4 regions of the Nocardioides sp. NBC_00368 genome follow, and region 4 is predicted to be linked to each of the others. Evidence: riboswitches for the same ligand, from Rfam matches in the RefSeq annotation. Region 4 holds a riboswitch; each other region holds the start of a gene.
What was found. Region 4 has a riboswitch for cobalamin ahead of OG984_RS29255 (ABC transporter substrate-binding protein). Riboswitches for the same ligand answer to the same signal wherever they lie in the genome.
Positions count from the first base shown of each region.

Region 1: it holds a riboswitch for cobalamin, as region 4 does, so the genes downstream of both, OG984_RS28325 (VWA domain-containing protein) here and OG984_RS29255 (ABC transporter substrate-binding protein) in region 4, are expected to answer to the same signal.
Region 2: it holds a riboswitch for cobalamin, as region 4 does, so the genes downstream of both, OG984_RS28290 (nitrite reductase) here and OG984_RS29255 (ABC transporter substrate-binding protein) in region 4, are expected to answer to the same signal.
Region 3: it holds a riboswitch for cobalamin, as region 4 does, so the genes downstream of both, OG984_RS28355 (ribonucleotide-diphosphate reductase subunit beta) here and OG984_RS29255 (ABC transporter substrate-binding protein) in region 4, are expected to answer to the same signal.

Region 1 is NZ_CP107970.1:5,922,072-5,929,061, forward strand. It holds gene bluB (5,6-dimethylbenzimidazole synthase) at 1-442, shown strand, start outside; gene OG984_RS28315 (hypothetical protein) at 404-1,144, opposite strand; gene cbiE (precorrin-6y C5,15-methyltransferase (decarboxylating) subunit CbiE) at 1,359-2,558, opposite strand; cobalamin riboswitch at 2,609-2,748, shown strand; gene OG984_RS28325 (VWA domain-containing protein) at 2,774-4,888, shown strand; gene cobO (cob(I)yrinic acid a,c-diamide adenosyltransferase) at 4,888-5,502, shown strand; gene OG984_RS28335 (cobyrinate a,c-diamide synthase) at 5,496-6,990, shown strand, end outside.
Region 2 is NZ_CP107970.1:5,912,835-5,920,752, reverse strand. It holds gene cobJ (precorrin-3B C(17)-methyltransferase) at 1-1,177, opposite strand, end outside; gene OG984_RS28295 (precorrin-8X methylmutase) at 1,174-1,782, opposite strand; partial or broken gene OG984_RS28290 (nitrite reductase) at 2,470-2,661, opposite strand; cobalamin riboswitch at 2,717-2,920, opposite strand; gene OG984_RS28285 (ABC transporter substrate-binding protein) at 3,025-4,191, shown strand; gene OG984_RS28280 (tripartite tricarboxylate transporter permease) at 4,205-5,731, opposite strand; gene OG984_RS28275 (tripartite tricarboxylate transporter TctB family protein) at 5,724-6,251, opposite strand; gene OG984_RS28270 (Bug family tripartite tricarboxylate transporter substrate binding protein) at 6,248-7,255, opposite strand; gene OG984_RS28265 (ion transporter) at 7,396-7,918, opposite strand, start outside.
Region 3 is NZ_CP107970.1:5,930,945-5,938,862, forward strand. It holds gene OG984_RS28340 (cobalamin biosynthesis protein) at 1-29, shown strand, start outside; gene OG984_RS28345 ((2Fe-2S) ferredoxin domain-containing protein) at 17-373, opposite strand; gene OG984_RS28350 (ribonucleotide reductase N-terminal alpha domain-containing protein) at 489-2,204, opposite strand; gene OG984_RS28355 (ribonucleotide-diphosphate reductase subunit beta) at 2,204-3,208, opposite strand; cobalamin riboswitch at 3,330-3,547, opposite strand; gene OG984_RS28360 (CbtB domain-containing protein) at 3,781-3,996, shown strand; gene OG984_RS28365 (CbtA family protein) at 3,996-4,772, shown strand; gene OG984_RS28370 ((2Fe-2S) ferredoxin domain-containing protein) at 4,774-5,445, opposite strand; gene OG984_RS28375 (cobalt-precorrin-6A reductase) at 5,442-6,167, opposite strand; gene OG984_RS28380 (cobyric acid synthase) at 6,164-7,663, opposite strand; gene cobF (precorrin-6A synthase (deacetylating)) at 7,660-7,918, opposite strand, start outside.
Region 4 is NZ_CP107970.1:6,114,545-6,122,462, forward strand. It holds gene OG984_RS29240 (glycoside hydrolase family 16 protein) at 1-141, shown strand, start outside; gene OG984_RS29245 (ABC transporter ATP-binding protein) at 138-905, opposite strand; gene OG984_RS29250 (FecCD family ABC transporter permease) at 902-1,921, opposite strand; gene OG984_RS29255 (ABC transporter substrate-binding protein) at 1,921-2,985, opposite strand; cobalamin riboswitch at 3,040-3,226, opposite strand; gene OG984_RS29260 (NAD(P)H-dependent oxidoreductase) at 3,255-3,953, opposite strand; gene OG984_RS29265 (sugar ABC transporter ATP-binding protein) at 4,132-5,658, shown strand; gene OG984_RS29270 (ABC transporter permease) at 5,655-6,698, shown strand; gene OG984_RS29275 (ABC transporter permease) at 6,695-7,783, shown strand; gene rhaS (rhamnose ABC transporter substrate-binding protein) at 7,789-7,918, shown strand, end outside.

The DNA of each region.
Region 1 (6,990 bases), 190 kb from region 4:
GCGCTTCCACTCCCACGTCGCGACCGAGCGGGATACCTTCGCCGCCACCCTGTCCGGCGAGCGGGCCGAGACCTTCTCCCGGATCAAGATCGAGGGCATCCGCGAGTCCGGTCTGGGCATCGTGGTCGGCTACGACCCGAGCCGCGGCGGCCCCAACGTCCTCGGCCGCCACGCCATCGCCGACGCCGGCCTCTACTCGGTCGTCTGCGCCATCCAGAACCTCTGGCTCGCCGCCACCGCCGAGGGCCTCGGCGTCGGCTGGGTCAGCTTCTACCGCGAGGAGTTCCTGCGCGACCTGGTCGGGATGCCCGCGGGCGTACGTCCGGTCGCCTGGCTCTGCGTCGGCACCGTCGCCGACCTCCCCGACGTCCCCGACCTGGAGCGCTTCGGCTGGCGCCACCGCTCACCGCTCTCCACGGTCGTCCACGACGAGACCTTCTAGGGTGCGGGCGAGGGCCCGGTGTCGACCGGTCGAGTAGAGGCGCTTGAGGAAGCGCTCCTCCTCCAGTTGGTCCTGGTAGTACATGCTGCGGGGGTCGGCGCGTGGCGGGGTCGAGTTGAGGGCACCCCACAGAGTCCAGGTAGCGCCGTTCTCGATCGGCAGCCAGGTGTCCTCGAACTCCGAGAACCAGTCGCCCGGACGGCCGAGGACAAGGCTGGCCGGTGGGAGGCGCCGGTTCTGTGGGCGCTTGGATTGCGGCTGATCAGGTGGCTGCTCGCGTGGTTCGACGGCGGGGTGAAGCGACCTCTCATAGCCGGTGATCTCCGCGCCGAAGACCACCCAGGCGCCGAGCGTCGCCAGGAACGGTACCGGGAGTCGTGGGCGCATCTGTTGGTAGGCGAGCGAGGGCAGGTACCACCCCGTCGCGACATCCGCGCGCTGTTCCTCCCACGTGGCGTCGGGATCGAAGTGTCTGGCGCGGCCGATGCGCGCGATGAACGGCCGATGCCGGTCGAGAGCCTCGTCGGTGCTGCGCGGCCGGGCGAGGAGCCGCTCGATCGCGTCGCTGTCGTATCGGTATGCCGAGCCGACTCGCGTGCGTGGGCCGGCGAGTCCTGACTGCAGGATGCGCAGCGCCTGGTTGCGGCCGAGGAGATGGACTTTCGCGAGGCGCTCACAAGCTTGCTGCGTGGTGATCAGCATGCGACGACGCTAGGTCGGGACCACGGGGGCGTCCATCGCATACCAGTCAGGTGCATACCGGTCGGGCAGCGGCAGCGACAGTGGTCGGCTCGTGCTTTTGATAGAGGAAACTGGCTTGTGAACGATTCACAAGCCAGTTTCCTCTATCAAAAGCACGGTGGCAGCACCTGTTCACCAGGACCGGCGAGGGGCCGAGCGGGGGCCGGGCGAGGGATCAGGATGTGTTGGCCGTGTAGGCCCATTGCGTGACGGTGCGCGCAGGCGCCCAGCCGGTGAAGGACCCGATCGGGGCGGTGGTCTCGACGGCGATGCGGGTGAGTTCGCCGCCGCGATCTTTGTAGAGCCCTGCGAGGAGCTGCTCGGTCTCCAGGGTGACCCCGTGGACCACGATGCGCCCGCCGGGGCGGAGGGCGGCGAGGCAGGTGTCGAGGACGCCGGGGCGGGTCGCGCCGCCGCCGATGAAGATCGCGTCGGGGGAGCGGAGGCCGGCCAGGGCGTCGGGGGCGCGGCCCTCGATGACGGCGAGGCCCGGCACGCCGAGACGGGCCGCGTTGCGGGCGATCCGGGCGGCCCGCTCGGGGCTGGCCTCGACGGCCGTCGTGGCGCAGGAAGGGTGTGCCCGCATCCACTCGATCCCGACCGATCCGGCACCGGCGCCGACGTCCCACAGGTGCTCGCCGGGGGTCGGTGCCAGGCGAGCCAGGGCGGAGGCGCGCAGGTCGCGCTTGGTCAGCTGGCCGTCGTTCTCGAAGGCGTCGTCGGGTAGACCGGCCGCCCAGCCGAACAGCGGCGCCCCGACGCACTCGATCGCCACGATGTTGAGCCGTGGCGACTCGCCCGTCCAGGTCGAGGCCGTCCCGGCCCGCGCGCTCTCGGTCTCCGCCCCGAGCTCGCCCAGCACGGTCAGCGCAGACCCTCCGAAGCCGCTCTTGACCAGGAGGTTCGCGATCGAGGCAGGGGTCGATTCGTCGGAGGACAGCGCCAGGATCCGGCGGCCGGGAGCGAGCTCGCGGGCGAGCAGCGACACGTCGCGGCCGACCAGGCTCACCGCCACGCACGACTCCGCCGGCCAGCCCATCCGGGCGCGGGCGAGGGCGACGGAGGAGACGGCCGGCTCGATCCGTACGTTCGCTGTGCCGAGCAGGTCGATCAGGGTCGTCCCGATGCCGGAGACCAGCGGATCGCCGGAGGCCAGCGCGACGACGGGCGCGTCCGCCGGGAGCGACTCGAGCAGCGCCGGAAGGCCATCGCGAAGCGGCGAGGGCCAGGGCTCGCGCCGTTGGCCGGGGACGTCAGGGACGAGGTCGAGATGACGCTTGCCGCCGAGGAGGGTCGCGGCCTCCCGGATCAGCTGCTGGTGACGTACGGGGATCTCGTCCCAACCTCCGGCACCGATGCCCACCACGACGATCATGAGGCCAGACGCTACAGTGACCGCACAGGCGCGAGGTGCCCCGACTGCCCAGCCACCGGAGACGGTGGGGACGGTGGGACGGGAGAATCTGGGAAGCCGGTGAGATTCCGGCACAGGCCCGCTGCGGTGAACCGAGCCCCACACGGGGGACTCGGCAAGTCCGAAGACCGGCCCCGCGTCCATCCATCCAACGCGATAGGGAGCGGGAGCCTCTCATGCCGGTGCACTACCCATTTTCTGCCGTTCTCGGCTGTCAGGCCGACTCAGCCACAGGGCTCGACGACATGGGCCTCGCGCTCGTGCTCACCACGATCTCCCCGGAGATCGGCGGGGTGCTGGTCCGTGGCGAGAAGGGGACCGCGAAGTCGACGGCCGTACGCGGCCTGGCGGCCGTGCTGCCCTCGATCTCGGTCTACGCCGGGGACCGGTTCTCGATCGACCCCGCCGACCCGTCCGCGGAGTCGCCGGACGGGCCGTTCGGGTCCGCTGCCGTCGTGGAGAGCCGGCCGGTGCGGCTGGTCGAGCTTCCGGTGGGCGCCACCGAGGACCGGGTCGTCGGCTCGCTCCACCTGGAGAGCGCGCTGTCGCGCGGTGCGGTCGAGTTCGAGCCCGGGCTGCTCGCCCGGGCCCACCGCGGCCTGCTGTACGTCGACGAGGTCAACCTGCTCCACGACCACCTGGTCGACCTGCTGCTGGACGCGGCCGCGATGGGCCGGGTCTCGGTCGAGCGTGACGGGGTCTCGGTCGAGCACGCCGCGCGGTTCGTGCTGATCGGCACGATGAACCCCGAGGAGGGCGAGCTGCGTCCGCAGCTGCTGGACCGCTTCGGGCTCACCGTCGAGGTCGCCGCGCCCCGGGACCCCGCGCTCCGCGCCGAGGTCGTACGCCGCCGGATGGCCTTCGACATGGACTCTCCCGCGTTCGTCGAGCGCTATGTCGCCGCCGAGCGCGACCTGACCGCCCGGATCTCGGCCGCCCGCGCGCTGGTCGGGAAGGTCCGGCTCACCGCGCCGGGGCTGCTCAAGATCGCCGAGGTCTGCGCGGCCTTCGAGGTCGACGGGCTGCGCGCCGACATCGTCACCGCCCGCACCGCCGTCGCGCACGCGGCCTGGGCCGGGCGCTCCGAGGTCACCCGCGAAGACATCCGCCGGGCCGCGCTCCTGGCTCTCCCGCATCGCCGCCGTCGCAACCCCTTCGACGCTCCCGGCCTCGACGAGGACCTCCTCGACCGCATCCTCGGCGACGAGGAGCTGCCGCCGGAGCCTCCGGAGGGCGGGCCCGAGGACGGGCCTCAGAACGGGCCGGAGGACGGGCACGATCCGGCTCCGCCCAGCGGCGACGGTTCGACCGACGCGGAACCCCCGTCGGTCGAACCCGACGAGCGCCAGCGAGACGGTGCCGAGACCAACACAGCCGATTCCGCGGACGACCACCCCGAGGCGCCGCCCACGCCCTCCGCTCCCGCACCCGAGTCGGTCACCGCGGCCGCCCCGGCCTACCGCCCCCGCCTGCTGACCGTCACCGGCCTGGGCACCGGCCGCACCGGCGGCCGGAGCAAGGCGATCGGCAGCAGCGGCCGCCGGATCGGCGCGAACACCAGCACCCGCGGCTCGCTCCACCTCGTCGAGACGCTCAAGGCCGCCGCGGGCAAGCAGGCCGCCCGGCCGCGCACCTCGGCCAAGGTCGAGCTCCGGCTCGAGGACCTCCGCACCGCGGTCCGCGAGGGCCGCGAGGCCAACCTGGTGCTCTTCTGCGTGGACGCGTCCGGGTCGATGGCCGCGCGCAAGCGGATGGCGCAGGTGAAGGCGGCGGTCCTCTCCCTGCTCCTCGACGCCTACCGGCGCCGCGACAAGGTCGGGATGATCACCTTCCGCGGCGAGGGTGCCGAGCTCGTGCTCCCGCCGACCGGGTCGGTCGACCTCGCGGCGGCACGTCTGGACGAGGTGCCCGCCGGAGGACGTACGCCGCTGGCCGAAGGCCTCCTCGAGGCCGCCCGGGTGCTGCAGCGCGAGCATCTGCGTGACCCCGATCTGCGGCCGCTGCTCGTGGTCGTCACCGACGGTCGCGCCAACTCGTCCCGAAAAGCTGCGCAGACCCACGGCAAGGACGCCGTGCGGCGCTCGCAGCAGGCCGCCGCGTACGTCGCCGGTCTGGGCGTCACCACCGTCGTCATTGACTCCGAGAGCGGGCCGATGCGGCTCGGGCTGGCTCGCCGGCTGGCCGAGCACCTCGGTGCCGAGCACGTCCCGGTCGCCGAGGTGAGCGCCGAGGCGCTGACGTCGGCCGTCCACGGGTTCACCGGATCCACCATGGGAAGGGGCGCTGCCTGATGCCGAAGGGACAGCCGCTGAACGTACCCGACGACGGGCTCACCACCCGCCAGCGCCGCAACCGGCCGCTGGTGATGGTCCACACCGGTCCCGGCAAGGGCAAGTCGACCGCCGCCTTCGGACTCGCACTGCGCGGCTGGAACCAGGGCTGGCGGATCGGGGTCTTCCAGTTCGTGAAGTCGGCCAAGTGGCGCATCGGCGAGCAGACCGTGCTCGAGCGCCTCGGCAAGCTGCACGAGGAGACCGGCGAGGGTGGACCGGTCGACTGGCACAAGATGGGCTCCGGCTGGTCCTGGTCGCGCAAGCAGGGTGAGGCCGAGGACCACGCTGCGGCCGCCGCCGAGGGCTGGGCCGAGATCAAGCGGTGCCTGGCCGAGGAGCGCTACGACCTCCTCGTCCTCGACGAGTTCACCTACCCGATCAAGTGGGGTTGGGTCTCCGCCGAGGAGGTGGCGTCGGTGCTCTCCGAGCGCCCCGGGCGCCAGCACGTCGTGATCACCGGCCGTGACGCCGATCCCGCCGTGCTCGAGGTCGCCGACCTGGTTACCGAGATGACCAAGATCAAGCACCCCATGGACGCCGGCCAGAAGGGCCAGAAGGGCATCGAATGGTGACCCTGCCCAGGCTGGTGGTCGCGGCTCCCTCGACGGGCTCGGGGAAGACGACGATCGCAACCGGGCTGATGGCGGCGCTGCGTGCCTCCGGGACCGCCGTGAGCGGTCACAAGGTCGGCCCTGACTACATCGACCCGGGCTACCACGCGCTCGCCACCGGACGCCCAGGCCGCAACCTCGACCCACACCTCGTCGGCGTCGAGCGGGTCGTACCGCTGCTGCTCCACGGCGCCGCCGGGGCGGACGTCGCGGTCATCGAGGGCGTCATGGGCCTCTACGACGGCCGCCTCGGCACCGACGGCTTCGCCTCCACCGCGCACGTCGCCGGCCTGACCTCCTCGCCCGTCGTCCTGGTCCTCGACGTCGCCCGGATGTCCCGGTCCGCTGCCGCGATCGCGGCGGGCATGGCGGCCTTCGACCCGTCCGTACGCATCGGGGGAGTCGTCCTCAACCGATGCTCTCCCGGGCGCAACGCCGATGAGATCCGGCGAGCGCTGGACCAGGTCGGCCTGCCGGTGCTCGGCATGCTCCCGCGGGACGAGTCGCTCGCCTCCCCGTCGCGTCACCTGGGTCTCGTCCCCGTCGCCGAGCGGGACGAGTCGGTCGCGCTGATCGAGCGGCTGGGGGAGCAGGTGGCCGCTCACCTCGACCTCTCGGCGCTCCTGGACGTCGCTCGCTCAGCGCCGGACCTCGACGATGATCCCTGGGATCCGCTGGAGGAGCTGCGCGGAGACGACACAGTCGAGGACCAGAGTGATCGCCCGGTGGTGGCCGTCGCGGGCGGCAGGGCGTTCACGTTCCGCTACCCCGAGACCGAGGAGCTCCTGGAGGCGGCAGGCTGCGACGTACGCCCCTTCGACCCGCTCACCGATCCCGCGCTCCCCGAGGACACCAGGGGGATCTACCTCGGCGGCGGGTTCCCGGAGGTGTACGCCGCCGAGCTGGCCGCGAACACGAGCCTGCTCCGAGACCTGAAGGCCGCCGTCCAGGCCGGGATCCCGACCGTCGCCGAGTGCGCCGGACTCCTCTACCTGGCCGAGTCGCTCGACGAGGTCCCGATGGCCGGCGCCATCCCCGCCCACGCCGCGATGAGCGAACGGCTCACCCTGCGCTACCCGGTCGCGGTCGCCGCCTCCGACTCCCTGCTCACCCGGGCCGGCGAGCAGGTCACCGGCCACGAGTTCCACCGCACCACCACCTCGCCCCCGGCCGGGACCCAGGCGGCGTGGACCGTCGACGGCGCGCCGACCGGCTTCAGCAGCGACACCGTCCACGCGTCCTACCTCCACGTGCACTGGGCCGGCCATCCGCACCTCGCCCGCCGCTTCGCCGAAGCATCGCGTGCCTTCGCCGCTCGTTCGGTGACTGGCCGAGCCGACCCCGCTGGTCGAGCCGACGTCGTGAGGGACGAACGACGTCGTGTCGAGACCAACACAGGCGCGACCAGCGGCTGGGACGGCAAGGTTGCGGACCCGCTGCGGCACCACG
Region 2 (7,918 bases), 200 kb from region 4:
CGCCTGCCCGGGCGGCCACGGCCTGGACCGCGCTGACACCGGGCAGCACCCGGACACGTACGCCGGCATAGGCCGGATCCGAAGCCGCCTCGAACACGGCGGACGCCATCCCGAAGACACCGGCGTCACCGCCGGAGACGACGGCGACCCGCTCCCCCGCGAGCGCCAGGTCCAGCGCGTGCCGGGCACGGTCGACCTCGACCGTGTTGCCCGAGGCGTGCCGCTGCAGCCCAGCACGTTGCGGCACCCGGTTGACGTAGGGCGCGTAGCCGACGACGTGACCCACCTCGGCCAACGCGGCCGACACCTCGGGCGTCAGCCACCCGTCCGGCCCTGGCCCCAACCCGACCACGAGCACCTCCCCGCGCTCCGCACCCTCGACCGGCTCGGCCACGGAAGCCTCCGCCGAGCTCGTCTGCCGCATGCGGCCTGCCGAGGCGGAGGCGGGAGCGGTGTCCCCGGGAACCACGATGAGCGAGAAGTACGGCACCGACTCCGGATCCACGTCCGCCACCGGCAGCCAGCGCTCCTCGGGCTGCGAGGCACGCTCGACGTACCAGGCACCCTCGAGCCGCCCGGCCGCAGCCAGCGCGGCGCGAACCGCCGGGAAGGTCCGGCCGAGCTTCATGATGATGGCGGCCTCGGTGTCGGCCAGGCGCCGGGCGAGCTCGGCCTCGGGCAGGGTTCCGGGCAGCACGGTGAGGACGTCGGTCTGGCGCACCAGCGGCGTCGAGACGGCAGCGGTGGCGGCCGCGAAGGCCGGGACGCCCGGCACGACGGAGGTCTCGTAGACCTCCTTGAACCGGTCGTGGAGATACATCGAGGAGCCGTAGAAGAGCGGGTCGCCCTCGGCGAGCAGGACCACGTCGCGCCCGGCGTCGAGATGGGCCGAGAGCCGGACCGCGCAGGACTCGTAGAACTCGGCCATCGCCCCGACGTAGCCACCCGGGTGCGAGGTGGTGCCGGTGGTGACCGGGTAGCGCAGCTCCTCCTCCACCGCACCGGCCGGGATCAGCGATGAGGCGATCCGGCGGGCGTGGGACTGCTTGCGCACCCCGGCGTGGTAGGCGATCACCGGCGCCGCACCGATCAGCCGGGCGGCCTTGAGAGTGATCAGCTCGGGATCGCCCGGACCGATGCCGACGACGGTGAACCGGCCTGGGGTCACGCTGCTCATTCCTGCTCCTGGGCGAGTGCGTTGAGTGCGGACGAGGTCATCGCGGAGCCGCCACGACGGCCTCGCACGGTGACGTAGGGGATGTCGATCCCGTGGTCGTCGGCGAAGGCGGCGAGCGCCTCCTTGGACTCGGCGGCGCCGATGAAGCCGACCGGGCAGCCGACGATCGCGGCCGGCCGCGGACCACCGTCGAGGATCATCTCGAGCAGGTGGAAGAGCGCCGTGGGGGCGTTGCCGATGGCGACGACGGAGCCCTCCAGGTAGGGCTCCCACAGCGACAGCGCGGCCGCGGTGCGGGTCGTGCCCCAGGCCCGGGCCAGCGCCGGGACGCGGTCGTCACCGAGCATGCAGAGCACCTCGTTGTCGCGCGGCAGCCGGCTGCGGGTGACCCCGGTCGCGACCATCGTCGCGTCGCACAGGATCGGTGCCCCGGCCTCGAGCGCGCCGCGCGCGGCCTTCACCAGGCCGGGGTGGATGACCAGGTCGGCGGCGAGATCGACCTGTCCGCTGCCGTGGATCATCCGGACGGCGAGCCGCTCGGCGTCGGCGGGCACCGCGGAGAGGTCGGCCTCGCGCCGGATGGTCGCGAAGGAGTCGACGTAGATCGCGGGTCCCTGGTCGATGTAGTCGTAGCGCCGGGTCGGGCGCGCCTGCGGCGCAGGCACGAGTACGCCGCGCCACGGTGTCACCACGACCGCCGGCGCCCGCTCGACCAGCGCCTCGACGGCGGCGCGGTCCAGAGCCCCGTCGGCGGCGGCGACGTGCTCGCCGCCGGGCACCTCGCCGAACCCGAGCTCCTCGGCCGCGGCCGGCACCCGAGCATCGGCCGGGACCGGCTCGACCAGCGGGCCATCGAGCTCCGAGACGTGCCAGGCCGCAGACGGCCCCTCGCCGCGTACGTCCAGGAAGCGTGCGGCGAGCGCGACCAGGCGGGACGCGGCCTCGGCGAGCGGCACGACCGGCCCCCATGAGTCGCCGACGCGCAGCTGACCCTCAGCACCCGAGAGCGCCACCAGACCGAGATCGCACTCCCGCGAGACCAGGTCGCCGCGACCGTCGTCGAGCACGAAGAGAAACCGTCCCGGGAGCGCCGCCAGCCGGGGCGAGGCGCACAGCAGGCGGTCCAGCGACGCGGCGACGCCACGCAGGTCGGCCCGTCCGCCGGCGAGCCCGGTCTGCGGGGAGACCATCACGTTGCGTACGAGCTCATGGGTCTGCGCCGGCACCAGACCGGTCGCCTTCAGCGCGGTGAGCACCTCGCCGGGCAGCGCGCCGTCGACAGCGGGCAGGCCGCGCACCTGCAGGTTGGCGCGCCCGGTGAGATAGACGCGGCCGTCGCCGTAGGTCTCGGCGACGGAGATCAGCGACAGCAGCGAGGCGGAGGAGACGGACCCGCCGATCAGGCGCAGCCGCACCAGCAGGCCGTCCTCGGCCGGCCACGGACGGCCGACTCCTGGGCACCGGTCGGTTCGGACTCGGGACATCGCCACACCTGCTCTGGTCAGGTGCCCTTCCGCGGGGCACGTGGTGACCTGGCGGCGGGCGCCGCCAGAGCCAGCAGGTCTTCGGACTCGGAATCGATCGGTGCGGGACGCCTTCCCGGAGCCAGGCTCCAGTGGCTGCCCCTCCCGGAGGAGGTGCGTGCCCCGCCCGTCATCCTCACCGCTGCGCGTCAGTCCCGGACTCTCACCGGGTTCCCTGACCCCATCAGGCATGGAGTACGACTGGCAGGGCGAGACTACCCACTTGCGGACACGGCGCCGAATTGCTCGCGGCCCGGCCGCTGTTTGTGCCAGTGTTCGGCTACTCGGAAACTTCCACACGTCTTCGCACAGATGGAGTCCCCCGTGACCGGATCGGCTCGTCGGAAGCTGTTCGTTCTCGCGCCCGTCTCGGCGCTCGCGCTCGGTCTCACCGGATGCGCCACCACCTCGGAGTCGAAGGTCGCGATCGGTCTCGTGGTCCCGACCTCCGGCGCCCACAAGTCGATCGGCACCGACATGTCCCGCGGCTTCGACCTCTACCTCGACCAGCACGGCGGCAAGCTCGGTGGCCGGCTGGTCGACGTCATCGAGGCCGACGAGGGCGACCGGGTGAGCACCGGCGTGGCCGCGGTGTCCAGGCTGATCGAGGACGAGGAGGTCCAGGCGGTCGTCGGGCTGGTGGGCTCGGAGACGGCGCTCGCGGCCAAGGACGTCGCGGACAGCAGGGAGACCCCGCTGATCGTCACCGGCGCCGGGGCCGACCAGTTCGCCGACGGCTCTGACTACCTGTGGCGCACGTCCACGACCAACGCAGATCTGGGCGGCTCGCTCGGGAATGCGGTCGCCCAGGAGACCGACCGCGGCTCGGCCTACGTCGTCGCCTCCGACGACGCCGCCGGTCACGAGTTCTCCGACAGCTTCATGATCGCCTTCGAGGCGTCCGGCGGCGGCGTCGCGGGGCAGAGCTACACGCCGGCCGCCGTGACCGAGGACTGGTCGGGGCTCTTCGAGAAGGTGAAGAAGTCACGTGCGGACGCGATCTACGCCGCGTACACCGGGAAGGAGGCGGAGGCGTTCGTCCAGCAGTATCGCGACTCCGGCCTGGCCCGGAGCACCCCGCTCTACGGCCCCGGCTTCCTGACCGAGGGCGACGTGCTGTCCACCCTGGGCGGCGACGCGACCGGGGTACGGACGGTGCTGCACTACAGCGACGCCATGGACTCGCTGATGAACGACGCCTTCGTGAAGGACTACCGCAAGGCCTACGACGCGACCCCGACGGCCTACTCGGTGCAGGCCTACGACGCCGCGGCCGCGCTCGACAAGGCGCTCGGCCTCTCCGACGACGTCGACCGCAACGAGATCGCGGACTCCCTGGGGTCCGTCGGCACGATCGTCAGTCCCCGCGGGAACTGGACCTTCGACCCCAACCACAACCCCGACCAGTCCTACTTCCTGCGGGTGGTCAGGGGCACTGCCGACGGCCCCCGCAACGTCGTGCTGGAGGAGATCGCCTCAACGGGCAGCTGAGGCGATCTCCAGCTCAGCGATCCGCCTCGACCAGCTCGTGCTCCAGGTCCTCCTCCTTGCGGCGGAGCACGATCGACCCGGCGAGCGCGAGCAGCAGCGCGACGTACACGACGATCGCGAACGGCGACTGCACCAGCGTCAGCCAGTCTCCCTGGGCGATCTGCAGGGCCGAGCGCAGCTGCCGCTCGAAGATCGGCCCGAGGATCAGCCCGACCACCATCGGCGCCACGGGATAGCCGTAGCGGCGCATGAAGAAGCCCAGGATGCCGAGCACCAGGAGGACCATGACGTCCTGCGGGCTGAAGTGCACCGCGAAGGCGCCCAGGGCTGCGAACAGCAGGATGCCGGCGTAGAGATAGTGCCGCGGGATCTGGAGCACCTTCACCCACAGCCCGACCAGCGGGAGGTTGAGCACCAGCAGCAGCACGTTGCCGATGTAGAGGCTCGCCACCAGCGGCCAGACCAGGTCGCCGTGGTCCTTGAACAGCAGCGGCCCCGGCTGGATGTTGTAGTGCTGCAGCGCCACCAGGATCACCGCGGCCGTGGCCGAGGTCGGGATGCCGAGGGTCAGCAGCGGCACCAACACACCGGCCGCCGAGGCGTTGTTGGCCGCCTCGGGCCCGGCGACGCCCTCGATGGCACCGTGGCCGAACTCCTCCTTCGCCTTCCCGCGAGCGAGCTTGCGCTCGGCGGAGTACGACAGGAACGTGCCGACCTCGGCCCCACCGGCCGGCAGGGTGCCGATCGGGAAGCCGATCGCGGTGCCGCGCAGCCACGGCTTCCAGGAACGCCGCCAGTCCTCACGCGTCATCCAGGTGCGCCAGCCCCGGGTGACCGGGACGAGCTGCTGGGGTCCGCGGCGCAGCTGCGCACCCACGTACAGCGCCTCGCCGACCGCGAAGAGCGCGACCGCGACGACCACGACGTCGATGCCGTCGTTGAGCACGGGTACGCCGAAGGTGAACCGCATCTGCCCCGACATGCCGTCGACACCCATGAGCCCGATGAACATCCCGACGCCGAGAGCCGCCAGCCCGCGGGACACCGAACGGCCCAGCAGCGCCCCGACGGTGGTGAAGGCGAGCACCATCAGGGCCACCTTCTCGACGGGACCGAGCTTGACCGCGAGGTCCGCGGCCAGAGGCGCCAGGAAGGTGAGCGCGACCGTGGCGAGCGTGCCCGCCACGAACGACCCGATGGCGGCGGTGGCGAGCGCCGCGGCGCCCTTGCCGCGCTTGGCCATCTTGTTGCCCTCGAGCGCGGTGATCATCGAGGACGCCTCGCCGGGCGTGTTGAGCAGGATCGAGGTCGTCGACCCGCCGTACATGCCGCCGTAGTAGATGCCGGCGAAGGTGATCAGCGCGGCCGTCGGGTCCAGCGCGTACGTCAGCGGCAGCAGCAGCGCGACGGTCATCGAGGGCCCGATGCCGGGCAGGACGCCGACCGCGGTGCCGAGGATGACGCCGATGAAGGCGAAGGCGAGGTATTCGGGGTGCGCGGCGGTGGCGAACCCCTCCAGGAGCAGGGTCAGGTTATCCATGGAGGAACGCCACCCCTTCCAGGAACGGGCCCGGCGGCAGCGAGACGCCGAGGCCGCCGGCGAAGACGATCTGGATCGCGAACGCCATCACCAGCCCGATCAGCAGGGAGCGCCACCAGGGGCGGGCCCCCAGGATGACCGCGCCGGCGGTGAACAGCGCGGTGCCGGCCAGCGGCCAGCCGACCAGGCCGATCAGGAGGGCGTGGCCCAGGACGGCCGCGGCCAGCAGGCCGGCGGTGAGCCAGTCGGTGCCGCCGGAGAGGTCGACGTCCTCGCCGCCCTCGGCCTCGCCGCGCTCACCGCGCAGGACACGCACCAGGGTGATGCCACCGGTCACGACCAGCAGGCCGCCGACCAGGTAGGGCATCGTCCGCGGCCCGATCGCGCCGGCGGCGGTGACCGGTTCGGCGATGCTTCCCGCACGGACCAGCGCGAACACACCGAGGGCGAGGATGCCCCCGGCCATGGCCGGCTCCCCGAAGGAGAGCCGGCCAGGCTGGGTGGGGGTCTGCGTGGTCACTGGACGAGACCGATTTCCTCGAGCGTGGTCTGTGCGGAGGCGACCTCCTCGTCGACGTACGTCTCGAACTCCTCGCCCGCCATGAACGCGTCGTCCCAGTCGTTGGTCTCGAGGACCTTGCCCCAGGCGTCGGACTCGGCCGCCTCGGTGACCAGGTCGGTCAGGGCCTCGCGCTCGGAGTCGTCGAGGTCGCCGGGGGCGACGATTCCGCGCCAGTTGGTGAGCACCAGGTCGATGCCCTCGTCGGTCAGGGTCGGCACGTCCGGGAGCAGGCCGGAGGGCTCCTCGCCGGAGACGGCCAGCGCCCGGAGCTTGCCGGCCTTGATCTGCTCGGCGTACTCACCGACGCCGGAGATCCCGGCGTCGACCTTGCCGCCGAGCAGCGCGGTCACCGACTCGGCGCCACCGTCGAAGGGCACGTAGTTGAGGCTCTTCGCGATGTCACCCGAGGCCACGCCGCTGGCCTTGAGCAGCTGGCCGGCGAGGATCTGGTCGGTGCCGCCCGCGGAGCCGCCGGCGATCGCGACGTCCTGCCCGTTGGCCTTGATGTCGTCGACCAGGTCGTTGATGGTCTGGTACTTCGAGTCGGCCGGTACGACGACGACCTCCTGCTCCTCGGTCAGCTTCGCGATCGGGGTGGTGTCGGCGAGCTTGGTGGCCGACTTGTTCGTCTCGATCGCGCCGACCATGACCAGGCCCATCACCATGAGGGTGTTGGGGTCGGTCTCGTTGGCGAGCTGGGCCAGACCGACGGTGCCGCCGGCCCCGGGAACGTTGGACACCGAGGCGGTCTCGAGGATTTTCTCGCCGGTCAGCACCTCGGAGAAGGCGCGGCCGGTCTGGTCCCAGCCGCCGCCCGGGTCGGCGGGGACGACGATGTTCACGCTCGTCGGCGCCTCCTCGGCGGACGAGCCCGAGCTGTTGACCGAGCTGCACGCGGTGAGGGAGGTGCCGGCCAGGGCGGTGGCGACGGCGATCGCGGCGGTACGGATGAGGGGGTTCATGGGATCTCCTTCGAAAGTGACGCTCGTCACTTCATGGCCGCGAAGTTATGGGCGGCGAGGAGATGCCAGGAAGCATCTGGACGTATTGGATCTTTTGGTCGTTGTGGTCACGGTGCGACGGGCCTGTGCCCGACCCGCGCTCAGACCTCCGTGCGGCTGCTCTGCAGCTCGGCCCGGGTGGTGGCCAGCTCCTCGCGTACGGCGGTGAGGTCCTCGCGCAGCGAGGTCAGCACGGCCATCATCTCGGCGTCGGACTCCTCCTCGTGCCGAGCCAGGCTCTCGACGCTCTCCATGCCGGAGACGACGACGGCGAGGAAGAGGTTGAGGACGGCGAAGGTCATCACCAGGATGAAGACGACGAAGAAGATCCACGCCGAGGGATCCTCGGCCATCACCTCGCGGGCGATGTCGGGCCAGGCCTCGCCGGTCATGGTCTGGAAGAGCGTGAACGCGCTGGTGCCGAGATCGCCGAAGTACTCCGGCGCGATCTCCCCGTAGAGGTTGGTCGAGATGACCACCGCGACGTACATCATCAGCCCCAGCAGCCCCGCGACCGCGCCCATCCCCGGCACCGCGTTGATCAGGCCGTCGACGACGCGGCGCATCGACGGGACCGAGTTGACCAGGCGCAGCACCCGCAGGATCCGCAGCGCCCGCAGCACC
Region 3 (7,918 bases), 180 kb from region 4:
CGTACGCGGCGGTCGCTCAGCGGCCGTGACGAAACGCCCGGGCCATGACCGCGGGCGGCGCGTCGGCGATGCCCGGCCCGCCGGCGCGGGTCCACTCGGCCAACGCGCCGGCGACCCGCTCCGAGCCGGCCCGGGCGACCCAGACCGGCCGGGCCCCACGCTGCCGCCCCTCGGGTGAGGGGCCGACGACCACGACGTCGGCACGTTCGCACGGGCCGAGGCAGTCGGCGACACGTACGGTCGCCGACTCCCCGGCCGCCGCGTTCAGTGTCGTGAGCACGGCCGCGTGGTCCACCCCGGGCGACTTCCGCTCGGTGCCGCAGCAGCAGCCGCGGCAGACCGTCAGCGTCGGCCGCCCGGCGGGGGCGCTCATCCTTCGCAGGCCTCGCAGTCCGGGCCGTTCTCGATGGCACAGACCGCGGCGTCGCTCCAGTCGTCCCAGCTCAGGTCGTCGATGGCGTCGGTGGTGGTCGGGTTCTCGTTCATGGTCATGCTCCTGTGGTCGAAGTGGTCGAAGAGGACTGCTTGCTGGCCTGGATGCCGGCACGCGAGCGCAGGTAGTACAGGCTCTTGATGTTCGGGTCGAGCAGCGCGAGCTTGTGGATCTTGCTGATGTACTGCGGCGTCGCGTCGGCCTGGAAGAACAGGTTGAGCGACTGGGCCTGGTCGATGTAGACCTGCCGGTCGGAGGCCCGGGCGAGCAGGATCTCCTGGTCGATCTCGTAGCCGGTCCGGAAGACCTCCTTCTCGTGGTCATCGAGCCACGAGACGTGCTGCACGGAGCCGCCGTGGTCGATGATGTCGGAGATGTGCGCCTGGTCGTAGACGCCACGCTCCTTCATCACCTCGACGAGGTTCTGGTTGGCCCGCGGCATCTCGCCGGCCGAGGTGGTCTGGTTCCAGACGTTGGCGACGTACGGCTCGATGCCCTGGCTGGTGCCGCCGACGATCACCGCGGTGCTCATCGTCGGCGCGATCGCCATCAGGTGGGAGTTACGACGGCCGACGCACCACTCCGGGATGCCCGCGACCGAGCCCATCCACCGCGACGCGGCGTCGGCACGCGACGAGATCCGCTCGAAGATGTCCTTGTTCAGCGCTGCCGCCTTGTCCGACTCGAACGGCACCCGCTGCTTCTGCAGGTAGTCGTGGTAGCCCATCACGCCGAGGCCCAGGCTGCGGGCCTTCTCGGTGTAGCGCACCGCCCGCTCCAGACCGCGGATGGTGCGAGCCTTGCGCAGGAACGCCTCGGCGACCGCGTCGAGGAAGACGGTGGCGACGTACGCGGTGTCCTGGTCCTTCCACTCGTCGTAGGTCGACAGGTTCAGCGAGGAGAGCACACAGGTGTAGGAGTGGTCCTCGTCGCTGAAGAGGGTGATCTCCGAGCACAGGTTGGAGGCCTTGTTGGCCAGCCCGTTGGCCTGGTAGGACTCGGTCTGGGCGGCGTTGACGGTGTCGACCTTCCAGATGTAGCCCTTGCCGAGCACCACCCGGATCTTCAGCACCCGCTGGTAGCGCTCGAGCGCATCGCGATCCCCGGCCAGCATCCGGTCGATGAAGGCCTGGCTGAAGATCCAGCCGACGTTCTTGTTGGCCGGCTCGCGGAAGATCAGGTCGGCGAGCTCGTAGAAGTCCGGGTGGTCCACGGGCAGGTAGCCCGCCCAGGAGCCGCGGCGGGTGGCGCCCTGGCTGATCTGGTTGGTCATCTCCACGAAGTTGCAGAAGACCGGGACCACGCCGTTGGCCTTGCCGTTGTCGCTGAACTTCGCGCCGCGCGGCCGGACGTCACCGAGGTACGCCGAGGTGCCGAACCCGTTCTGGGACAGGATCGCGGCCTCCTTGAGGGTCTCGTAGAAGCCCCAGACCGAGTCCTCGACGTAGGAGCCCTCGCACGAGACCGGCAGGCCGCGGTCGGTGCCGAGGTTGGACAGCACCGGCGTCGAGGGGGAGAGCCAGCCGTTCCAGATCGCCTCGAAGAACGGCTCCGTCCAGGAGACGCCGTCCTCGCGGGCGTACATCTCGTCGGCCAGCTCGCCGGCGGTGGCCGCGATGGTCTCGTAGCGCTCGCGGACGCTCTGGTCCGCGACGGTGTACTTGGCCTTGAACATCGCGTAGCCCGCGGTGGTCATGAAGGCCGGCACGGTGCCCTCGTCCTGCAGTGCCTTGCGCTCGGCGGAGAGCGCCTCCCAGCTGGTGCTGCCCATCAGAACTCAAACTCCGTCTCGCCGATGTTGCGGTTGTATTCGTTGCCGGTGACCTGGAAGAAGTCGTGGAACTGGGTGCCGTTGATGCCGGCGTAGAACCACTCGGCGACCGGGTTGGTCTCGACCCCGAACAGCGGCTCCATCCGCATGTTCTCCAGGGTCATGTCGATGCGGGAGCGCACGAAGGCCTCCAGATCGGCCTGCTCGATGCCGGTGATCGGCCCGTGGGCGAAGAGCATCTCCACGATCCGGGCCTCGTGGGCGTAGAGGTGCTCGGCGACGCCGCGGACGCGGGCGAAGAGGTCGTCGCGCTCGGCCTCGAACTTGTCGGCCGGGACGGTCGCGGCGTACTCGTCCAGCGTCGTGTTGAACAGCCAGGCACCGCCGGTGGCGTGCAGGTTCTCGTCGCGGGCGGAGAAGTTGATGCCGCTGATCACGTTCTGCAGCAGGTTCTTCCCGCCGGACTGGAAGTGCTTGAGGAAGGCGAAGTTGGAGTAGAGGACGCAGTTCTCCATCAGTGTGAAGACGCTCAGCGCGTAGAGCAGGTCCTCGTCGGCGATGGCGTCCCACACGAAGGCGATCCGCTCGGCCAGCACCGGGTCGTTCTTGTAGGAGTCGTAGAACTCCTCGGTGTCGATCATCAGGGTCTTGTTGAGCTTCGCGTAGAACGGCGCGTGCATGTTCAGCTCGGCGAACGAGAAGGCGTTGGTCATCATCTGGATCTCGGGCCGCGGGAACGCGTGGAAGAGCCGGTCGCCCCACACCTCGCCGCCGAGGATCAGCTCGTAGATGGTGAACAGCTTCAGCGTCGTCTTGACCGCGGCCTGCTCGGCGTCGGTCATGTTGACCAGGAAGTCCTGCTTGTCGTTCTCGACCGGGATCTCCTCGGCGGTCCAGAAGATGCTCCGCTGCTTCTTGGCCAGGTCCTCGGCCATCGGATAGTCGAAGACGTACGCCGACTTCTCGGTGCGGATCGGTAGACCCTCGGTGTCGATCAAGCCCATGCCCCCCTTGTTCACGCAGGCCCCGCGGCCCGCTGGATGTCTCGTGCATCCGTGCCGGGGCAGGAGAGGACGGCGTCGTACGCGCTCGATCCCCTGACCTTCCCTCGAGGTCGCGGACCCCACCATGAGGTGGGCACTGGCAGGTCTTCGGACTCGTGGGCGTGATCGTGCTCGGTCCTAGTGGCCGTCGCTTCCCAGGAGCCGGCTTGCTCCCAGTGCTTCGTGACGGCGGTCGTTCCCACTCACCGCTGCGGGGCAGTCCCGGACTCACACCGGGTTCCCTCTTGCCTCTTCCGCCTCGTCACCGAGGTGGAAGAACCAGCTGCGGGCACCACTATATGCGGGAATTACACCAATGCAACTTCCTAGATCTTGTGTTTCGTCGACTCCATGGAACGCTGTGGGTGCGGCCGGAGCCCCGACGTGGCATGATGCCGCCAACGGACATGAGGAAGCCGGTGGAACTCCGGCACAGTCGCGCTACTGTGACACCGCCTCGCGGCGGTGGAGTCAGACCCGAGTGTCCGTCCAACCCCAACGAACAGGGACGCAGGTATCCCTGAGGAGGACATATGTCGCAGCACGCTGTGGCGCCGGTCGCCGGCGCAGATCTGCCCACCATCCCGCTCCGTGAGCTCGCCCCCTGGGCGCTCTTCTTCGGTCTGCTCGGGCTCCTGGCGCTCTTCTTCATCAGCGCCGACCAGGGCGCCGTCTCGATCCCGTCGGGCACCCTGATCCACGAGTGGGTCCACGACGGTCGTCACCTGCTCGGCTACCCCTGCCACTGATGAGCCCGCGTGCCTTTCTCGTACGCGGCCTGCTAGCCGGCCTCCTCGCCGGGGTCGCCACCTTCCTGGTGGCGTACGCCGTCGGTGAGCCGCAGGTCGGTGCTGCCATCGCACTGGAGGAGGCCGGCGCCGACGGACACTCGCACTCGCATGCCACCGAAGGTGCTGAGGGTGAGGAGGAGGCCGCCGAGGTCTCCCGCACCAACCAGAGCACGTGGGGGCTGCTGACCGGCACCCTCGCGGTCGGCGTCGCGCTCGGCGGCATCGTCGGGCTCGTCGCCGCGGCCACGCTGGGTCGTCTGGGACGGCTCACCCCGGGCCAGTCGACGGCGCTCGTCACCCTGATCGGGTTCGTCGCGGTCGCCCTGGTGCCGTTCCTCAAGTACCCGGCGACCCCGCCGGCGGTCGGCAGCGGCGACACCATCGGCGTACGCACCGCGGTCTACTTCGCCTTCCAGGCCCTCTCGGTCGTGGCGGCGGTGGTCGTGACGTACGCCGCGGTGCGGCTGCGCGGCCGGTTCGGCACCTACCTCTCCGTCGTCGGCGCGATCGCGGCCTACCTGGCCGTGATGGTTGTCGCCGGAGAGCTGTTCACGACGGTCAACGAGGTCGGGGACTTCCCGGCCGACACGCTGTGGTTCTTCCGCAGGGCCTCGCTGATCACGCTCGCCACGATGTGGGGCGTGCTCGGAGTGGCGCTGACCGGGCTGGTCATTCGTCTGTACGCGGCAGAGCGCGCTGTCGCGGAGCGTAAGGCCCTCGCCGCCAGCCTGTGAGCTAGCGGGGGAGGCGGTAGGCCTCCACAGGACGGCCGCCGTCCAGGTGATCACGCACGATCACCCGGGCGGCGGCCGCTTCCACGTTGCCGTACCAGACGTCGTCGGGCTGCACGCTGAGCACCGGCGCCTGGTTGCACGGGAACTGGCAGCCGGTGTGGGTGATCAGCAGGTCGTCGTCGCCGAGACCGGCCTCCATCGCGCCCAGGATGACCGCCCTGGCGGTCTCCTCCGAGCCCTTCGCGGTGCAGCGCGGGCCGCGGCAGATCAGCACCTGACGTACGTGGCCGGGGACCCGCTCCCACGCGGGCGAGGTGAGCCCGGGCTCGGTGCCGGTGATCGGCCTGGTCTCGGCCAGCACCTCGGCGAGCTCGTCACGCGTGGTCGCCAGCATGGTCGCCACCCGGATCTCCGGGCGTCGTCCGCTGCGTTCGCGCCACCAGTGGGCCGCGATCCGGCGCAGCCAGGAGTGGCCCGGGGCGAGCGGACCGAGGCTGACCCCGGCCAGGGTGATGGTCTCCACGCCGGCGTCGGCGAGCCGGGTCAGCTCGGCGGAGAGCGAAGGCCCGCCCATCTGCAGGAAGGCCACGCTCGCGTCGAGCTCGCCGGCCCAGTCGAGCAGGTCCTGGCGCCGGTCGACGTCGGTCACCGACATCCCGACGACCACCCTCATCCGAGGCTCCGGACCCAGGCGACCGCGTCGGCGACGTCATCGACGATGCGGACGCCGTCGGCGCCAGCCGGGCGGCGCACGACCACCACCGGCACGCCGAGCTCGGCCGCCGCGGCCATCTTCGGCCAGGTGAAGGTGCCGCCGGAGTCCTTGGTGACGAGCACGTCGGTCCGGTGCTCGCTCATCAGCGCGAGCTCGCCCTCGATCTCGTAGGGGCCACGGCTGGTCAGCAGTGTCCAGGGTTCGGGCAGGTCGAGGTCGGGGCGGTCGACCACGCGGGCGAGAGCCGCGTGGCCGGCCAGCGCCGGGACGAACCGGGCGAGCTCCTGGCGCCCGACCGTGATGAACGGACGCTGCCCGAGATCGGCGGCGACCGCTGCGGCTTGGTCGTGGGTGTCGACGTAGGCCCAGGACGGGTCCGCCGGCCAGCCCGGCCGCTCCAGGCGGAGCAGCGGATGGCCGGTCTGCGCGCAGGCCGCCGCCGCGTTGGCCGAGATGCCACGCGCGAACGGATGCGTCGCATCGACGACGGCGTCGAAGTGGTCGAGAGCCCCCCTCAAGCCCTCGACCCCTCCGAACCCGCCGATCCGCACCGCGCCCACCGGCAGCCGGGGCCGAGCCACCCGGCCTGCCAGCGACGAGGTGACGTCCACGCCCTCCTCGAGCAGGCGCGCCGCCAGGTCCCGGGCCTCCCCGGTCCCGCCGAGGATCAGCAGTCTCATCGGATCCCCTCACCGGCGCTCGCGGCGCGACCGGCGGTCGCGAGGTCGAGCAGCGCGTCGACGTCGAGGTGCTCCTCGACGAGGTCGCCGATCAGGTCCAGGCGGCGCTCACGGGCGGCAGGGAAGGAGACCGAGGACGGCTCGCGGCCCAGCGTGGCCCCGAGGAACGCGCCGCGGAGAGCGTCGCCCTCCAAGGAGCCGTGCCACATCGTCCCGAAGACGTTGCCGGCCTGCGCGCCACCGAGGAACTCGGTGACCCCGTCGCCGCGGGTGATCCGGCCGTGGTGGATCTCGTAGCCGCTCGCCTCGACCCCGAGCGCCGACCCGGTGGGCAGGCGGAGGTTCTTGGCGGGGGCGAAGTCGGTGCGCACATCGAGGAGCCCCAGCCCCTCGACCTCGGCGACCGACCCCTCGACCCCGTCAGGGTCGGCGATCACACCGCCGAGCATCTGGAAGCCGCCGCAGATCCCGAGGAGCGGGCGGCCGCGGCGTACGTGCTCGATCAGGGCCACGTCGAGACCGCGCGAGCGCAGCCAGGCCAGATCGCTGATCGTGGACCGGGTGCCGGGCAGCACGACCAGGTCGGCGTCGGCGACGTCGGCAGGGGAGGAGGCGAAGACGACGTCGAGGTCCGGCTCCAGGCCGAGCGCGTCGACGTCGGTGAAGTTCGAGATGCGGGGGAGGCGTACGACTGCGACCTTGCGGGTGGCACCGGCTTCCGCGCGCCGCCCCTCCAGGTCGAGCGCGTCCTCGGAGTCGAGCCACAGCGACGGCTCCCAGGGCAGCACCCCGAAGACCCGGCGCTCGGTGAGCGACTCCAGCGAGTCGAGCCCGGGCTTCAGCAGCCCGGCGTCGCCGCGGAACTTGTTGATGACAAAACCGCTGATCAGGGCCTGGTCCTCGGGCTCGAGGAGGGCCAGGGTGCCGTACATCGCCGCGAAGACCCCACCCCGGTCGATGTCGCCCACGACCACGGTCGGCAGCCCGGCATGCCGGGCCAACCCCATGTTGACGTAGTCGCCGGCCCGCAGGTTGATCTCCGCCGGGCTGCCGGCACCCTCGGCGACGATCACGTCGAAACGAGAGGCGAGATCGTCGTACGCAGCATGGGCCGCGGTCGCCAGATGCCGGCGCCCCGCCTCCCAGTCGTGTGAGGACACCTCACCGGCGGGATGCCCCATCAGCACCACGTGGCTGCGGCGGTCCGAGCCGGGCTTGAGCAGCACCGGGTTCATCGCCGGTTCCGGGGTGACCCGTGCCGCCAGCGCCTGGACCCACTGCGCCCGGCCGATCTCGGCGGTCGTCCCGCCGGTTCCGGTGGTCGAGCCTTCACCGGTGGTCGAGCTTGTCGAGACCACCATCGAGTTGTTGGACATGTTCTGCGCCTTGTAGGGCGCCACCTTCACACCGCGGCGGGCGAACGCCCGGCACAGCCCGGTCGTCACGACCGACTTGCCGGCGTCCGAGGTGGTCCCGGCGACCAGCAGCCCGCTCATCGGGTCGTCCGCGGAGCCCGCAGGAGGTAGATGTCCATCACCCAGCCGGACGTGTCCCGCAGCCGGGCGCGCGCCTCCTCGATCGCCGGAAGGACCTCGCCGACGGTGCCGGCGACGAGTTCCTCCTCGCGCGTGCCGAGGTTGCCGCCCCACCAGATCCGCCAGTCCTCGAGCCCAGGAAGCTCGACGACGCGGTTGAGCATCACCACGAGGTTGTCGTGCCCGGCCTCGACGGCCTCGAGCACCGCGCGGCCG
Region 4 (7,918 bases):
CCCTGGGTCTTCGACCAGCCGTTCTTCTTCATCCTCAACGTCGCGGTCGGCGGCAACTGGCCCGGCAACCCCGACGGCACGACCCAGTTCCCGCAGCGCATGGTCGTGGACTACGTACGCGTCTACGACTCCCAGCTCTAGGCGGTGACCGGGCCGAGGAAGCGGATGACGACGCCCTCGTCGTGGTGCACCCGGGCGCGGACTCCGTAGACCTCGGCGATGAGCGACTCGGTCAGCACCTCGGCGGGCGGGCCTCCGGCCACGACGCGGCCCTCGGCGAGCACGAAGACCTGGTCGCAGTAGGCGGCGGCGAGGTTGAGGTCGTGCAGGGCGACGAGGCAGGTCGTGGGCATCCGGCGGACCAGTGCGAGCAGCGCCAGCTGGTGACGTACGTCGAGGTGGTTCGTCGGCTCGTCCAGGAGCAGGATGTCCGGCTCCTGGGCGAGCGCCCGGGCGATCTGCGTACGCTGCCGCTCGCCGCCCGACAGGGTCGAGAAGCGCTGCTCGAGGCGGTCGGCGATCCCAGCATGGGCGGCGGCCTCCTCGATGACGGCGCGGTCCTGGGCGCTGTCGGGCGCCCAGGCCGGGCGGTGCGGGATCCGGCCGAGGGCGACGACGTCGCGTACGCGGAGGTCCTGGCTGGTCGCGGGCTCCTGCTCGACGACGGCGAGCCGGCGCGCGAGGCGGCGCCGGGACATGCCGCCGAGCGGGCTGCCGTCGAGCAGGACGTCGCCCGAGTCCGGCGGCCGGAGCCCGGCCAGGATCCGGATCAGCGAGGACTTCCCGGACCCGTTGGGCCCGAGCAGGCCGACGGTGGCGCCGTCCTCGACCTGGAGGGACACGTCGTCGACGACGAGTCGGCCGCGGGGAGCCCAGCTGACCCGGCCGGCCTCGAGCGCGGTCATCGCCGCGCCCTCATCAGCACCAGCGCGAAGGCCGGCACCCCGACCAGCGCGGTCGCCACCCCGACGGGGAGCTCTTCGGGGTCGATCACGGTCCGGGCCGCGGTGTCGACCCAGATCAGGAAGATCGCGCCGAGCAGCGCGGTGGCCGGGAGCAGCAGCCGGTGCCCGACCCCGACCAGGGCGCGGGCCAGGTGGGGGAGGACCAGCCCGACGAATCCGATCGCGCCCGAGGTCGCGACGATGACGGCCGTCATCAGCGCCGTCAGCACCAGCAGCACCGCCCGGATGCGCGCGACGTCGACGCCGAGCGAGGCCGCCGCGTCGTTGCCGAACGCGAACGCGTCCAGCCAGCCGGCGCCGACGACGCAGCAGAGCAGCCCGCCGAGCACGATCACCCCGCACACGAGTACGTCGGTCCAGCTGGCCGAGGAGAGCGACCCGAGCAGCCAGAACAGCACCCCGCGGGTCTGCTCGGCATCGGCTGCGGTGAACACGATGAACGAGGTGAGCGCCGAGAAGAGCTGGGTCGCCGCGATGCCGGCCAGGATGAGCCGGTCGGTGGTGCCGCCGGCGAGCGAGGCGAGCAGCAGCACCAGGGCGAACGAGGCGAGCGCACCGGCGAACGCCCCGGTGGAGAGCCCGATCGCGCCCGAGCCGACGCCGAGGACGACGATCGAGACCGCGCCGGTGGAGGCACCCGAGGAGATGCCGAGCACGAACGGGTCGGCGAGCGGGTTGCGCAGCAGCGACTGCAGGATGATCCCGCAGATGGCGAGACCCGCACCGCAGATCCCCGCGAGCAACGTACGCGGCAGCCGCAGGTCCCACACGATGCTCTGCTGCAGCAGCGTCAGCTCGGAGGACCCGAGCCCGGCCCGGTCGGCCACGACGCCGTAGACGTCGGCGATGCTCAGGTCGGAGGGGCCGACGGTGATGGCGCCCGCCACCGAGGCGACCACCACCAGGGGAGCCAGGGCCAGCAGGACGCCGGCGCGGGGGACGCGGCGCGCCGACATCAGCGGAGGCCGAGGGCGGCCAGCTGGTCGGCGACGTTCTCGACCGCGTAGACGGTGCGGATCGAGGGGTTGAGCTCGGCGCCGGAGACCGTCACGAAGCGGTCGTTGCGGACCGCGTCCATCCGGGCGGTGACCGGGTTGCTCTTCAGGTAGTCGATCTTGGCGCGGGCCGTCTCGGCGGTCTGGCTCTTGCGGGTCAGGTCGCCGAGGACGATGACGTCGGGGTTGCGCTCGGCGACGGTCTCCCAGTTGATCTGCGGCCACTCGTCGGTGGTGTCGTCGAAGACGTTCTCCACACCGAGGGTGCGGCCGATGATGCCGGGGCCGCCGCAGCAGCCGGCCAGGTAGGGCGACTCGGAGTTCGCGAACCAGTACATCGCGCTCACCTCGCCGGCGGGTGCCTTCGTCCGGGCGGCCTCCAGCCGCTGCGACAGGTCGGCGACCAGCTTCTCGCCGCGGTCGGGGACGCCGAAGATCCGCGCCAGGTCGGTGATCTCCTGGAAGATCGTCTCGATCTCGAGAGGGTCGAGACGGGTGCCGTCGTCGTCGCCCTCGTTGTCCTTGACGCACTCGGCGGGGGAGAGGTAGGAGCCGACGCCCAGCTTCTCCAGGTCCTCCGGCGTGGTCACCCCACCCTCGCCCAGGGTGCTGATGAAGGAGGCGGTGACGAAGTCGGGCTCGGCCTCCAGTACGCGCTCGTAGGAGGGCCAGTCGTCAGCGAGCCGGGGGACGCGCTCGTTGTCCTCGGCGAGCGAGTCGAGCACCGGGTCGGTCCACACCGCGGTGCCGGCCATCCGGTCGGCGAGGCCGAGCGAGAGCAGGATCTCGGTGGAACCCTGGTTGAGCGAGACCGCCCGCTCGGGTGGCGCCTCGAGGGTGATCTCGCGACCGCAGTTGGTCAGCGTGAACGGGAAGCCGGCAGCGTCGCCGGCGTCGGCCGCCGCCTGCTGCGCGCCGGAGGGCTGGCCGGCTCCGCAGCCGACCAGTGCGGCGCCGAGCACCAGCACGGCGCTCGCGGCGACCGTTCGGATCAGGGTCGGTCGGATGGTGCGAGACAGGTGCACGTCGGTCCTCGAGCGGGTCGCGGGCTGGTGCGCGTCGCCCGTGCTGACCGGCAGCGGTCTGCTGCAGGGCCAGCAGGTCTTCGGACTCGGGATCGACCGGCGCGAGACGCCTTCCCAGACCCGAGGGCCCAGTGGCACAGTGTCCCGTCCGTCACCCACACCGCTGCGCGTCAGTCCCGGACTCTCACCGGGTTCCCGTGCCGGGACTACGTCCCGAGCGGCTGGCCCGAAGACCGTAGCAGGCGCGCCCGCCCGCCGCCGTGACGCCCTCAGCCCTCGCGATGGGCGCTGAGCCCGTCCTGCCCGGGCGCAACCGAGTCGTGGAGCTTGATCGTGTGGTCGTACTGCTCCTCGACCATCGGCCGGTAGGCGATCCGCGGCTCCGTCATCACGCCCTCGAGACGTACGCTCAGGTCGGCCTCGATCCGTGCCATGACCTCGGCGTCGACGAGGTCGGCGTCGGTGATCAGGTGCGGACGCAGCGGGTCCATCCCGGTGTACCAGAACGTGCCGTGCAGCAGCGGCCACAGGACGTCCTCGATGTGGCCGCTGATCCCGCGCGGGCCCAGGGTCGCGGCCCGGTCGCCGGCCGTGACGATGGTCAGGGCGCGCTTGCCGGCCAGGCCGCCCTTGCCGTACTTGAGCGGCTTGCCGGTCTCCGGATCCGGTACGTCGAAGGCGAACCCCGACTCGAAGACCCGGTCGATCCAGCCCTTGAGGATGGCCGGCACCGAATACCACCACAGCGGGAACTGCACGACCAGCAGATCTGCCTCCCGCAGGCGGTCCTGGTGGTGGCGTACGTCGGCCTCGCCCCGTTCCACCAGAAGTGGATTGAAACCTTCTCGATAGAGGTCGATCTCGTCGACGGTCCAGCCGGTCGCGACGAGAGCGTTCCGGCCCGCCTCCTGCAACCGTCCGTTGAGGGACGACGCGTGCGGATGTGCCCATACCCAGAGTGCGTGCATGGGTCTCTGAACGCGGTCTGACGCGGCAGGATTCCCGCCTGGATGTGGGTGGGCGTCGTGCCGGTCTGACCACAAAGTCCGAACCTCGCTCAAATTAGCGGCCGAAGAGTGTTGACGTATGTGATTGCCATCACTAGCGTAAACCAGGCTTGAAACCTTTCAATTCGAGGAGCTGCCCATGCCGGACACACCCGCCGCACTGGAGCTGCGGGACGTGGCCAAGTCGTTCGGCCCCGTACGCGCCCTCCGGTCTGGAAGCCTCCGGGTCGAGGCCGGATCCATCCACGCGCTCGTGGGGGAGAACGGAGCCGGGAAGTCGACCCTGGTCAAGATCGTCGCCGGGCTCTACCGCCGCGACGCCGGCGACTATCTGCTCTCCGGGGAGCAGGTCGACTTCCGCAACACCGCCGAGGCCAAGCAGGCCGGCGTCGCGGTCATCTACCAGGAGCCGACCCTCTTCCCCGACCTCTCGGTCACCGAGAACATCTTCATGGGACGCCAGCCGACCAACCGCTGGGGCAGGATCGACCGTGCCGCTATGCGCACCGAGGTCATCGAGCTCTTCGCCCGGCTCGGCGTGCCGATCGAGCCCGACCGCCCGACCGAGGGTCTCTCGATCGCCGACCAGCAGCTGATCGAGATCGCCAAGGCGCTCTCGCTCGACGCCAAGGTCCTGATCATGGACGAGCCGACCGCGGCCCTGTCGGGCAACGAGGTCGAGCGACTGATGACCGTGGCGCGCACGCTGCGCGACCAGGGCTGCGCCGTCGTGTTCATCTCGCACCGCTTCGACGAGGTGTTCGCGCTGTGCGACACCATCACGGTGATGCGCGACGGCGCCTACATCTCCACCGACCCGATCGCCGCGGTCACCGAGGACGAGATCGTCCAGCGACTGGTCGGGCGCGAGGTCTCCGACCTCTACCCGAAGCTCGAGGCCACCGTCGGCAAGCCCCTGCTCGAGGTCAGCGGCCTCACCCGCACCGGCCTGTTCCAGGACATCAGCCTCACCGTCCGCGAAGGTGAGATCGTCGGCCTGGCCGGCCTCGTCGGTGCCGGGCGCAGCGAGGTCGCCCAGGCGATCTTCGGCGTCGACCCCTACGAGAGCGGTGAGGTGACCCTCGACGGGCGGCCGGTCCCGCCGGGTGACCCGCGACGCGCGATCGAGATGGGACTGGCCTTCGTCCCCGAGGACCGCCGCCAGCACGGCCTCGTCCTGGACGCACCGATCTCGCGCAACATCACGCTTCCGACGAGCGGCCGGCTCGCCCGCACCGGGCTGATCAGCACCGGCATCGAGAACCGCTCGGCCGCCGACTGGGCCGCCCGGCTCGAGGTCAAGGCCGCGACCCTCGACACCCTCGCCGGCACCCTCTCGGGCGGCAACCAGCAGAAGGTCGTCCTGGCCAAGTGGCTCTCCACCCAGCCGAAGGTGCTGATCATCGACGAGCCCACCCGAGGCATCGACGTCGGCACCAAGTCCGAGGTGCACCGACTGCTCTCCACGCTCGCGCAGGAGGGCCTCGGGATCCTGATGATCTCCTCCGAGCTCCCCGAGGTGCTCGGGATGGCCGACCGCGTGATCGTCCTCAGCGAGGGTCACCAGACGGCCGAGCTGAGCCGCGAGGAGGCGACCCCCGAGGCCGTCATGCGCGCGGCGACGGCCCACCACTCCACCACCCTGAACGTCAGCGAGGCATCATGACCACCACGCTCGACGCGCCTGCCCCGGCCGCGCCGCAGCCACGCCACAGAGCAGCCAGCCGGCTGACCTGGCTCCTGAAGCAGCGCGAGACCGGCATCGCCGTCGCCTTCATCCTGCTGCTCGTGGTGACCACGGCGGTGAACCCCAACTTCCTGTTCAGCACCGACGGCTGGCGCGACCTCACCCTGACCCCGGCGATCCTCGTCTGCCTGGCGATCGGCCAGGCGATGGTGATCGTCACCCGCAACGTGGACCTCAGCGTCGGGTCGACCCTCGGGCTGACGGCGTACCTCGCCGGTCGGCTCTTCCTCGACACCGGGCTCCCGGTGATCCTCGTCGTGCTGATCGCAGTCGCCGCGGGCGCCGTGCTCGGTCTGGTCAACGGGGTGCTGGTCGCCTTCGCGAAGGTGCCGGCGCTGGTGATCACCCTCGGCACCCTCTACGTCTACCGCGGGATCATGCTCGAGTGGGCCGGCAGCGACCGGATCAACGCCTCCGACATCCCGCCCGGGCTGCTCGACTTCGGAACCGGATCGTTCCTGTTCATCCCCAACCTGGCGTGGATCTCGTTCGCGCTGCTGGCCGTGGCCATCTATCTGATGCGCTCCACCCGCGTCGGCCGCGAGTTCTACGCGATCGGCTCCGACCCCGATGCCGCCACGCTCTACGGGCTGCGCGACAAGCGCCGGGTCCTGCAGGCGTTCGCCACCTCGGGTGCGCTCGCGGGCCTCGCCGGGATCCTGTACGTCTCCCGCTACGGCACCATCAGCTCCGGTGTCGGCCTGGGCATCGAGCTCGAGGCCGTCGGCGCCGCCGTCGTCGGTGGCGTGGCCATCTTCGGCGGCAGCGGCACCGTGCTCGGGGCGGCTCTGGGGGCGTACCTCCTCACCACCATCAACCGGGCGCTCCCGGTCCTGGGCATCCCCGACTTCTGGCAGCAGGCCGTCGTCGGCGCGCTGATCATCGGCGCGATCGTCCTGGACCGCTACTTCGCCCGCCGTCAGCACGACAAGCTCCTCGCAGAGAGGGAAGAAGCATGACCAGCCTGCTCTCCGAGAAGGCGCCCGCCCGGACGTACGCCGCGCACGCCAAGCCGTGGTGGCAGCGCACCCTGATGACCAGGGACACGGCGATCATCGCCCTGCTCGTGGTCGTGTGGACGTACGCCTCGATCGCGATCCTCAACTTCTCCGACCCGATCACGGTCTACTTCCTGGTGCTCGACATCGCGCCGATCCTGCTGATCGCGCTGCCGATGACCCTGATCATCATCACCGGCGAGATCGACCTGTCGGTGGCGAGCGTCGTCGGGCTCTCCAGCGTCCTGTTCGGGGTGCTGCACCGTGAAGGCCTCCCGATGGTGGCCGCGATGGTGCTCGCGCTGCTCGCCTGCGCGGTCGCGGGAGCGCTCAACGGCGTGCTCGTCACCCGCTACGGGCTGCCGTCGCTGGCCGTCACGATCGGCACCATGGCGCTCTTCCGCGGGATCGCGGTCGGCGCGCTCGGCACCACCGCGATCACCGACTGGCCCGACGCCTGGGGCGATGTCGTACAGGCTCGGATCGGCGACTCCCAGATCCCGCTGATGACGGTTCCGCTGGTCGTCCTGATCGTGCTCTTCGCGGTCGTCCTGCACTTCACGCCGTTCGGTCGGGGCATCTTCGCCGCGGGTCTCAGCAAGGATGCGGCCCGCTTCTCGGGTGTCAACGTCGACCGTACGAAGCTGATCCTGTTCACGCTCAGCGGCCTGATCTCGGGGCTGGCCGGCATCTACTTCACGCTGCGCTACGGCAGTGCGCGGGGTGACAACGCCACCGGCATGGAGCTGCAGGTCATCGCGGCGGTGCTGCTCGGCGGGGTGTCCATCTTCGGCGGCCGCGGCGCGATCCCCGGGGTGATCGCCGGCGTCGTCCTGATCGGGACCATCGGCAGCGCGCTGCGCCTCGACGGACTCAGCGCCAACCTCATCCAGATCATCACCGGCGTACTCCTCATCGCAGCGGTCATCGCGGCCAGCGTCCTCGGCTGGACCGGTCGCATCGTCGGCACCTATCGGCTGCCCAAAGAACGGGTAGAGCAGAGCTCGGACAAACCATCCTCGAAGAACTCAAAGAAATCGGAGTGAGAGACATGACCAGCAAGTTCCGACGCGCCGGCAGTGCCGTCGCCATCGTTGCGGCCCTCGGCCTCACCCTGTCCGCCTGCGGTGGCGGGAGCGGCAGCGGCAGCGATGGAGAGGGTGGCGGCGACACCAGCAGCA